DNA from 2 places in the Anaerotignum propionicum DSM 1682 genome. Region 2 is predicted to be linked to the other one. Evidence: riboswitches for the same ligand, from Rfam matches in the RefSeq annotation. Region 2 holds a riboswitch; the other holds the start of a gene.

Region 1 (4,204 bases), 540 kb from region 2:
AAAAGTAAGTATTGCCTTTTGTAAACTCCGAATTCCGGCTCATAATTTGCAAAGGCATATAAAAAACCATAGGGTTCCCTATGGCTTTAATGCCGGACAAAGTGATTGTTATACAACTAAGGAAAGCAATGCACTCAAGAGCCACTGCTATTTAGATATAAAAAATTTCTTACACGAAAGAAAGGTAAAAAGAAATTGAATTTTAAAGGGTGTCGGCTTTGCCGACACCCTTCCTCCATGCTCTCCGGGAGCATTATTAATTATTTATTGCGAATAGAACGCAAAATAAACTCTGTGTGATATTTGATGTGACCATGGGCAACTGTTGCACCTTCATCAGCATCATGATTTTCGATTGCTCGTAATATCCCTCTATGATGGGCAACAACGGCAGGGATTGAACTGTCTGCCTTTAAATGTGCCATACGATAGCGGTAAAGCTGAATACGTAAATTCTGATAAATCTGAGCTAATTTGTCATTTTCTGTTGACTTTAGTATCAGGTCGTGAAAATCCTCATCAAGCTGAATAATTCGTTCCAAATCATTTTCGTCAATGGCACGCTCAAACTCGCCCTCCAACTTCTTCAACTGTTGAAGATCTTCTTTCTTCATCTTCACGCAGGCAATGCTGGTGGCAAGACTTTCCAAAGCCCCTCTAACCTCAAGAATATTAACAATATCCTTTTCGCTCATATCCAGCACCTGGGCTCCCTTTCTGGGCACAAGCTCCACCAGATTTTCCAATGCCAGCATACGCAATGCCTCTCTGACGGGAGTTCTGCTAACACCAAGCTTATCTGCCAGCTGATTCTCCATCAGTCTTTCGCCGGGAACTAATTTCCCCACTAAAATTGCCTCTCTCAAGGTATGAAAAACTACGTCCCGAAGTGGCAGGTACTCATTGGTATTAATATTAAATTTTGTTTCTTCCATTTCTTTGTTCTCCTCTCTTACCACTGTCACTGTGGTAAATCTTGGTGGCTACAACCTCCTTCAAACCGAATTTTTTCCGGATTGCCGATGCCGCCTTCTTTGCATTCTCTTCTTCCTTAAACAGCCCAAAAACCGTAGGACCGCTCCCGCTCATCAAGGCACCTTCCGCACCAAGATGAACCAATTCCTCCTTTAGCTGAGCAATTTGCGGATGCATGGGTATAGTCACAGTCTCCAGAACGTTTCCCAGAAGCCTCCCCATTTTTGTAATATCCGCCTCAGCCATAGCTTGTATCATCCCTTTTGTATCGGGATGATCCTGGACACTCTGCCAATCCAATCCACGGTATACCGTCGCCGTAGAAACGCTGACAGGAAGCTTCGCCAGTACAACATAACACATAGGACATTGGCATTTCACCGGCGTCAAGATTTCTCCAACACCCTCAGATACTACTGTTCCCCTTTGAACGCAGTATGGGATGTCTGACCCCAAAAGAAAAGCCAAGCTTTCCAATTCTTTCATGGAAAGCCCTAAATCAAACAAGCGATTCATTCCAACCAATACAGCCGCACAATCCGCACTTCCCCCTGCTAAGCCTGCAGCCACAGGAATGCGCTTATCAATTTCGATAAAAACGCCTTCCGTGATGCCGTATTTGGCCTTCATCAGCTCTGCCGCACGGTACGCCAAATTGCGGTTATCCGTGGGCAACCAAGAGAGGTTGCTTTTTAAAATAATTTCATCTTTTTGGATTCGCTTCATGTAAATTCCGTCGTACAAGCTAACTGTCTGCATAATGCTCTGAATAAGATGATAGCCGTCCTCACGCTTGCCTGTTACATCCAATGTTAAGTTGATTTTTGCTCTTGCTCTTAATCTAATGTCTTTCAAAATACACCCTCATGAATAATAATACTGTATACATTGTCTTCTTTATTGTACAATATTTTCGACAAAGTTACAACTGCCATCTTATACAAAAAAACTGGTAACTCCACTATGAAAAACGCTAATAAAAAAATAATGGCTTATTTTGATCCTTTCTTCCTTATAATTTAGACAAGTCCCTTTCCGAAAAATTCCTCTTGCAATTTAAAGACAGTGGTGTATAATGGTGTCGTAAAACATAATACCTCTTCAGGGCAGGGTGAAACTCCCGATCGGCGGTAAAGTCCGCGAGCGAAAGCAGGATTTGGTGAAATTCCAAAACCGACAGTATAGTCTGGATGGAAGAAGAGCAAACATAAAAATGGCAATTTATTTCTTTTCGATTGCCCCTTTTTACAGCAATATTTCTATGCCTTTTTGGCATACCATAAATTCCTTTTCATGGATTTATGGAGCTTCTTTTGCTGTTTCAAAATGTTTGATATGCCCTGTATGAGCTTTTTTGGCACATACAGGGCTTTTTATTGTGAATTTGCGGTTTCATTTTGTGTGTACTTTGAATACAAAGAATCGCATTTCCCCTCTTATACAGAGGTCTCTTTCTCTATCCACTTCTTTGGGAACTCTTTCCCGCCTTTCCCCTGAAGGAAAGGAAGTTATCCCTATGGTAAATGAAAAATATATGAAACGCGCTATCACTTTGGCAAAAAAAGCACTGGGCTATACCAGTCCAAACCCATTGGTAGGAGCAGTTATCGTAAAAGACAATAAAATCATTGGCGAAGGCTATCACCATAAAGCCGGCGAACCCCATGCCGAGCGCATGGCTCTTGCTGATTGTAAGGAAAGCCCAAAAGGGGCAACGATTTATGTCACGCTAGAGCCTTGCTGCCATCAAGGGCGTACGCCCCCTTGCACGGATGCCATTATTGAAGCAGGCATTCAGCATGTGGTCATCGGATCTTCTGACCCCAACCCTTTAGTCATGGGCAAAGGCATAAAAACATTGCGTGAACGGGGCATCACTGTAACCTCTCATTTTTTACAAAAGGAATGTGACGAAATAAATCAAGTATTTTTTCACTACATCACAACAAAAATGCCCTATGTGGCACTGAAATATGCCATGACTGCCGACGGCAAAATTGCTACTGTAACAGGTGCTTCCCGTTGGATTAGCAATGAGGCCTCGCGACAACACGCGCACAAGTTGCGCCATCAGTACAGCAGTATCTTAGTGGGCATCGAAACGGTCTTGCAGGATGATCCTTTGCTAAATTGCAGACTCGAACATGCAGTACAGCCTATCCGTATTATTTGCGATAGTCACCTGCGTATACCTTTGGAAAGTCAAATTTGTAAAACAGCAAAAGTATATGAAACCATTATCGCTTATGCTAATGATACCATGGGAAAAAAAGGCGTTTTAGAGAGCCTTGGTCTTACATTATGGCAGTTGCCTGATGAAAACAACAAGGTATCTTTGCCCAATCTTTTAAAAAAATTAGGAGAAAATGGCGTTGACAGCGTTTTGGTTGAAGGTGGCGGAAGTATACACTTTTCTTTTTTGCAGTCTCACCTAGCCCAGAAACTATATATTTATTTTGCCCCTAAAATCTTTGGTGGTAAGGATGCAAAAACTCCTGTGGGAGGAAGAGGTATTATTCACCCGGATGATGCCTTCAGGCTAAAACTTTTGCATAGTCAAGTGCTGAATGGGGACATTTTATTAGAATATGAAATAGAATCAAAACAAGGGAACAAAAAGGCAATTTTCTAACCTTCTTCACCCTTTGAAAAATTCTTGCATAAAGTGGACGAATATTCTTGGATTTGTTGCAGTGTAATTCCCCGAGAGTAAACCTAAGAAAAGGAGATGCTGTATGTTTACAGGTTTGATTGAAGAAATCGGTTATATCGAAAAAATAACTTCACAAAATAGTAGTGGTCAGTTGTTGATTCACGCAAAAACAATACAGGAAGGCACAAAACTGGGAGATAGCATTGCAGTAAATGGCGTTTGTCTCACTGTAACCAATGTAACGAAAACTTCTTTTACTGCCGACGTTATGCCGGAAACCCTAAAACGGAGTAATCTTGGCAAAATGCAAAAAGGTTCTCCTGTTCATTTGGAACGTGCGATGGCGGCAAACGGACGCTTTGGCGGGCACATGGTGAGCGGTCATATCGACGGTACGGGCATAATCTCGGGGAAAAAGCAGGAAGGAAATGCAATCCGTCTTTTCATTACCGCAGATACACCGCTTTTGCGACAAATGATTGAAAAAGGCTCTATCGCCATTGATGGTGTCAGCCTAACAGTCATTTCCGTGGAACAGTCCCAGTTTTCCGTGGGTATTATCCCCCATACAAGTAC
Region 2 (4,204 bases):
TATTTTAATTATACGGTGGGACTCTGACGATGTAAATAGGATAAAGCCGAATTGTATAATATTTTGTTGCGATGCATAGCCTTGGTAGGAAAATAAGCGAAAAAGAGACATGAAATGTATAAACCTTTGGAAAAAAGTTATGAAAGAAAAAATTTTTTTTTCATAAAGCAACTGAGCCGTGTGTATTTTTTTGTAGATATGTAAATTTTCTGTAAAGATATATTAATGTTTTCGAAAGAAATGAAAAGGAAATAGGTAGGGAAAAATAGAAAATTATGATAACTTGGGAAGAAATTTTAAAATTGGCAATCTAAAATTTATTTTTAAATTATAATTGCTATTTTAGGACAGAGGGAAAGAATAGAAAACAGAAGTAGGAACATAATGAGAGGCAAAAGCCATTTTCTTTGAAAGGGTGCCGAATTTTTCGGCACCCAAAGGTAGGCGGTACGGAAAATAAATCCCTTTCCTTAAAAAGCATTATTCTCTTTCCCCATTTGCTTTTTCCAGCTCACGAAGAGAGTTGTGCTCGCTGATACGACCAAGTATATCTTGACGCTCTTCAGTGGTTAGGGTATAAAAGCGCTTCATATCCGAGTCGTTATGGGCAATTTCCTTAGCCAGTTCGGGCTTAAGGGTTGAAATATCCTGAAAAATTTTCATGCTTTCACCTCCTAAGTTCATTATGTGAAAAAATACGAAAAAAGATGCAGTGAGAATTGATTTTTGACTCATAATACCTATAATAAAAATTAGGAGTACAACGTGTTAAATATTGGGGAAGGAGCAAGAAATATGGATTTTTTCGATAAATTAGGTGAAGCTGCCAGAAGCTTGACGGAAAAAGCCGGAGACAGCCTAGAGATTAATCGTTTGAATGGTGAAATTGCCATTGAGAAGGGAAACATTCAGTGCTATCAAAGAGAGCTGGGTGAGTATTATTGGGCAAAATTTGCCGTAGGCGAAAAGCTAGACGAGGAGGCAATGCTGATTTGTGATAAGGTTGTCACCAGTCAGGATCGGATACGTCAGTTTATGCTGGATATTGACAAAGTAAAGAGCGAAAGGGAAATTATTCAGGATGACCGGGCAAAAGCCAAAGTAGTACAGGATGAAAAGGCAGAACAATCTATAGAAGAAACAACTCAAGGTAAGACTGAAACTGTTTCAAATGAAAATCTTGAAAAAACCACGGAATGGCCTCAATTTTGTCCCAATTGCGGCGGTGGTGTAAAAGCAGGGCAACGGTTTTGTATGTTCTGTGGTGCCGAGATTAAAGGATGATTTCGTTGACTTGACTTTTTTCCTGTGATACCATCAGTATAGAAGGAAGAGTATAGACTCTTTATAAAAATATCAGCTTGACAGAAGGAAATGCCATTATTTATTAGGATGTATCGTATACTATAATAAATAAAACAATTCTTCGGAAATGGGAGATACCATACCGGCGGTAAAAGCCCGCGAGCTAAGGCAAAGGCCAAGGCATGATTCGTTGAAATGCGAAGCCGACAGTCAGTCTGGATGAGAGAAGAAGGTTACTGAACACTCACGGTGGTGGGGTGCCTTTTTCTGCGAAAAAATTGATGGGAAAAAGCATTCTACCCCAAATTGGGCAGGATGCTTTTTATTTTTAAAACGAAAATATTTATATTTATGGTACAGATGTCAATTTGATACTATTTAGGGTTGCATGTTTTGTATGCTGTTTTTTCAAGGGGGCGTTGGTATGGCACAGGAAAATAAACTGGGGACAGAAAAAATTGGGAAGCTTTTGGTTCAATTCTCCGTTCCCACAGCACTGACTTTAATTGTAAACAGCTTATATAATATTGTAGATCAAATTTTTATTGGGCATGCTGTGGGGATTGATGGTGTGGCGGCAACAAACGTTGCATTTCCCCTGTTTATTCTGACTGCGGCATTGGCCTTGATGATTGGTGATGGGTGTGCAGCAAATATCAGCCTTGCCTTGGGGCGTAAGGAAGAAGAAGCGGTAGAGCGGTTTTTTGCCAATGGTCTGCTCTTGCTTTTTTTGGCGGGGATTGGCGTTTCTATTGTTGGAATGGTATTTTTAAAACCGCTGCTGTTATTTTTTGGTGCTTCTACTTCAGTTCTGGATATTTCTGCGGAATATACGAAAATTTTATTATGGGGCATACCATTTTCTGTTTTGACCATGGCTCTTACGGCGGTGATTCGGGCGGATGGTAATCCCCGCTACATGATGCGCACCATGATGCTTGGGGCGGCAATTAATTTGATTTTAGACCCTATTTTCATTTTGGGATTTCAAATGGGAGTGAAAGGGGCGGCTTTGGCAACAATTATTGGTCAATTTGTTTCGGGAAGCCTTGCTTTAGCGTACATTCCCAGAATGGAGCATATTCGTTTTTGCAAAGATAAAATGGCCTTAGAAGGGAAATATGTGCTCGGCATTTTTAAACTGGGTTTCCCCAGCTTTTGCATGCAGACTGCCACGGCAGCAACCCAAATTGTGATGTATAATTTAATGCGTAAGTATGGGGCGCTCACTATCTATGGAAGTGAAATTGCACTATCTGCCTATGGAGTTATGACAAAGCTATATCAGATCGCCCATGCAATGTTTGTAGGACTTGCAGCGGGGACACAGCCCATTCATGGATTTAATTTTGGTGCAAAACAGTTTGACCGTGTTCGTCAAACCTATCGTATTGGTTTTTTTGCATCTCTTGTTATTTCTTTTGTTTGGTTTGGAATTTTTCGCTGGGGTGGTGCATTTATTGCGGAAATTTTTGTGCAGGATGAGCCATTGTTTTTGGAATTTACAGAGTATTGTTTTCGGGCTTATATGCTTGCTTTCTTCTTATACGGTCCACCCCAGGTTACTGCATCCTTCTTTCAGGCCATAGGCAAGCCCATGAAAGCCCTTTTGGTTGCGTTGGCCAGACAAGTGCTGTTTTTGATTCCCATGGCTCTGCTGCTGTCACAAAGAGGAGGGATGGATGGTGCACTGAATGCCGCACCTATCGCAGATACCTTGGCATTTTTATTGGCAATGGCGTTGGTTTCTTATGAGTTTTACAGTTGGAGGAAGATCAGCAATATAGCAGAAGCAAGAGATCATTATAACGGTGAAGCATAAAAGAAGATCATGTAAAGGGTTTTCTCTCTTTCTGTTCCTCAAAATGGGGCATATTGGACAAATTTCCTGTGTATTTATAAATAACAAACGGCATAGAAAGGCTGAGGAAAATGAAAAAAAGCTGGAAAAGCGGGTTATGTTATTTATTACTATTTGCCTTTTGTTTTATGGGCGGAAGAATCACTGCAGAAAGACAGGCAGTCAGGGTGGCCAATATGACGCCAAGTGGAAAACTTGCCATTGTAATTGATGATTTTGGATACAACGGAAATGGTACAGATAAAATGCTTGCGTTGTCCATTCCCTTCACAGCAGCGGTAATGCCTTTTTCTGAATACTCAGGGGAAAATGCGAAAAAAGCAGTTGCGGCAGGCAAGGAAGTGATTATACATATGCCCATGGAATCAATGATGGGGAAACGAGAATGGGTTGGGGATAAGGGTGTTTTTTTGAGCATGACCGACGATGAAATTAAGGCTGTGGTTGAGGAAGCTTATGCTATTTTACCGGAAGCAGTTGGTATGAATAACCATATGGGTTCAGCTATTACAGAGGACTCCAGAAGCTTGGGGGATGTTTTGGATGTTGTTAAGGAGAAAAATGGATTTTTCATTGATAGCGTAACCACTTGCAATAGTGTAGCAAAAGATTTGGCGGCGGAAAAAGGAGTACCGTTCTTTAAAAGAAGTGTTTTTTTAGATGGTACCAATGATGTGGAAACGGTAAAGAAAAACCTGCGTAAGGCGGCAGCTATTGCCTTAAAAGAAGGAAAAGCCTTGGCAATCGGCCATGTTGGGCCTGAGGGTGGGGATGTGACAGAACGTGCCATTGAAGAATTGATCCCCGAATTGGAAAAGGAGGGCATTACCTTTGTTACAGCAGGAGACTTGGTAGAGTAGCTTTTAGAAAAAATGCGTCAAGACACTCTTCGGATTTATTTTACCTGCACAGGGAGATTGAAAGCGTAAGTAAAAAACATGAAATTGCCAAATATGAAAGGTTTTTGCGAAGGGTTTTGACTTTTTCTTTTTGCCAAGGATATGGTATAATAGAAGAACAAAAGCATGGAAGGATATC

Evidence for each region. Region 2 has a riboswitch for FMN ahead of CPRO_RS01295 (MATE family efflux transporter). Riboswitches for the same ligand answer to the same signal wherever they lie in the genome.
Region 1: it holds a riboswitch for FMN, as region 2 does, so the genes downstream of both, ribD (bifunctional diaminohydroxyphosphoribosylaminopyrimidine deaminase/5-amino-6-(5-phosphoribosylamino)uracil reductase RibD) here and CPRO_RS01295 (MATE family efflux transporter) in region 2, are expected to answer to the same signal.

What each region holds. Positions count from the first base shown of each region.
Region 1 covers NZ_CP014223.1:2,862,197-2,866,400, forward strand. Annotated here, with positions in the region: gene CPRO_RS13425 (GntR family transcriptional regulator) at 261-935, opposite strand; gene ispE (4-(cytidine 5'-diphospho)-2-C-methyl-D-erythritol kinase) at 916-1,830, opposite strand; FMN riboswitch at 2,069-2,181, shown strand; gene ribD (bifunctional diaminohydroxyphosphoribosylaminopyrimidine deaminase/5-amino-6-(5-phosphoribosylamino)uracil reductase RibD) at 2,492-3,607, shown strand; gene ribE (riboflavin synthase) at 3,711-4,204, shown strand, end outside.
Region 2 covers NZ_CP014223.1:283,600-287,803, forward strand. Annotated here, with positions in the region: gene CPRO_RS01285 (hypothetical protein) at 481-663, opposite strand; gene CPRO_RS01290 (zinc ribbon domain-containing protein) at 796-1,284, shown strand; FMN riboswitch at 1,419-1,540, shown strand; gene CPRO_RS01295 (MATE family efflux transporter) at 1,730-3,127, shown strand; gene CPRO_RS01300 (divergent polysaccharide deacetylase family protein) at 3,238-4,026, shown strand.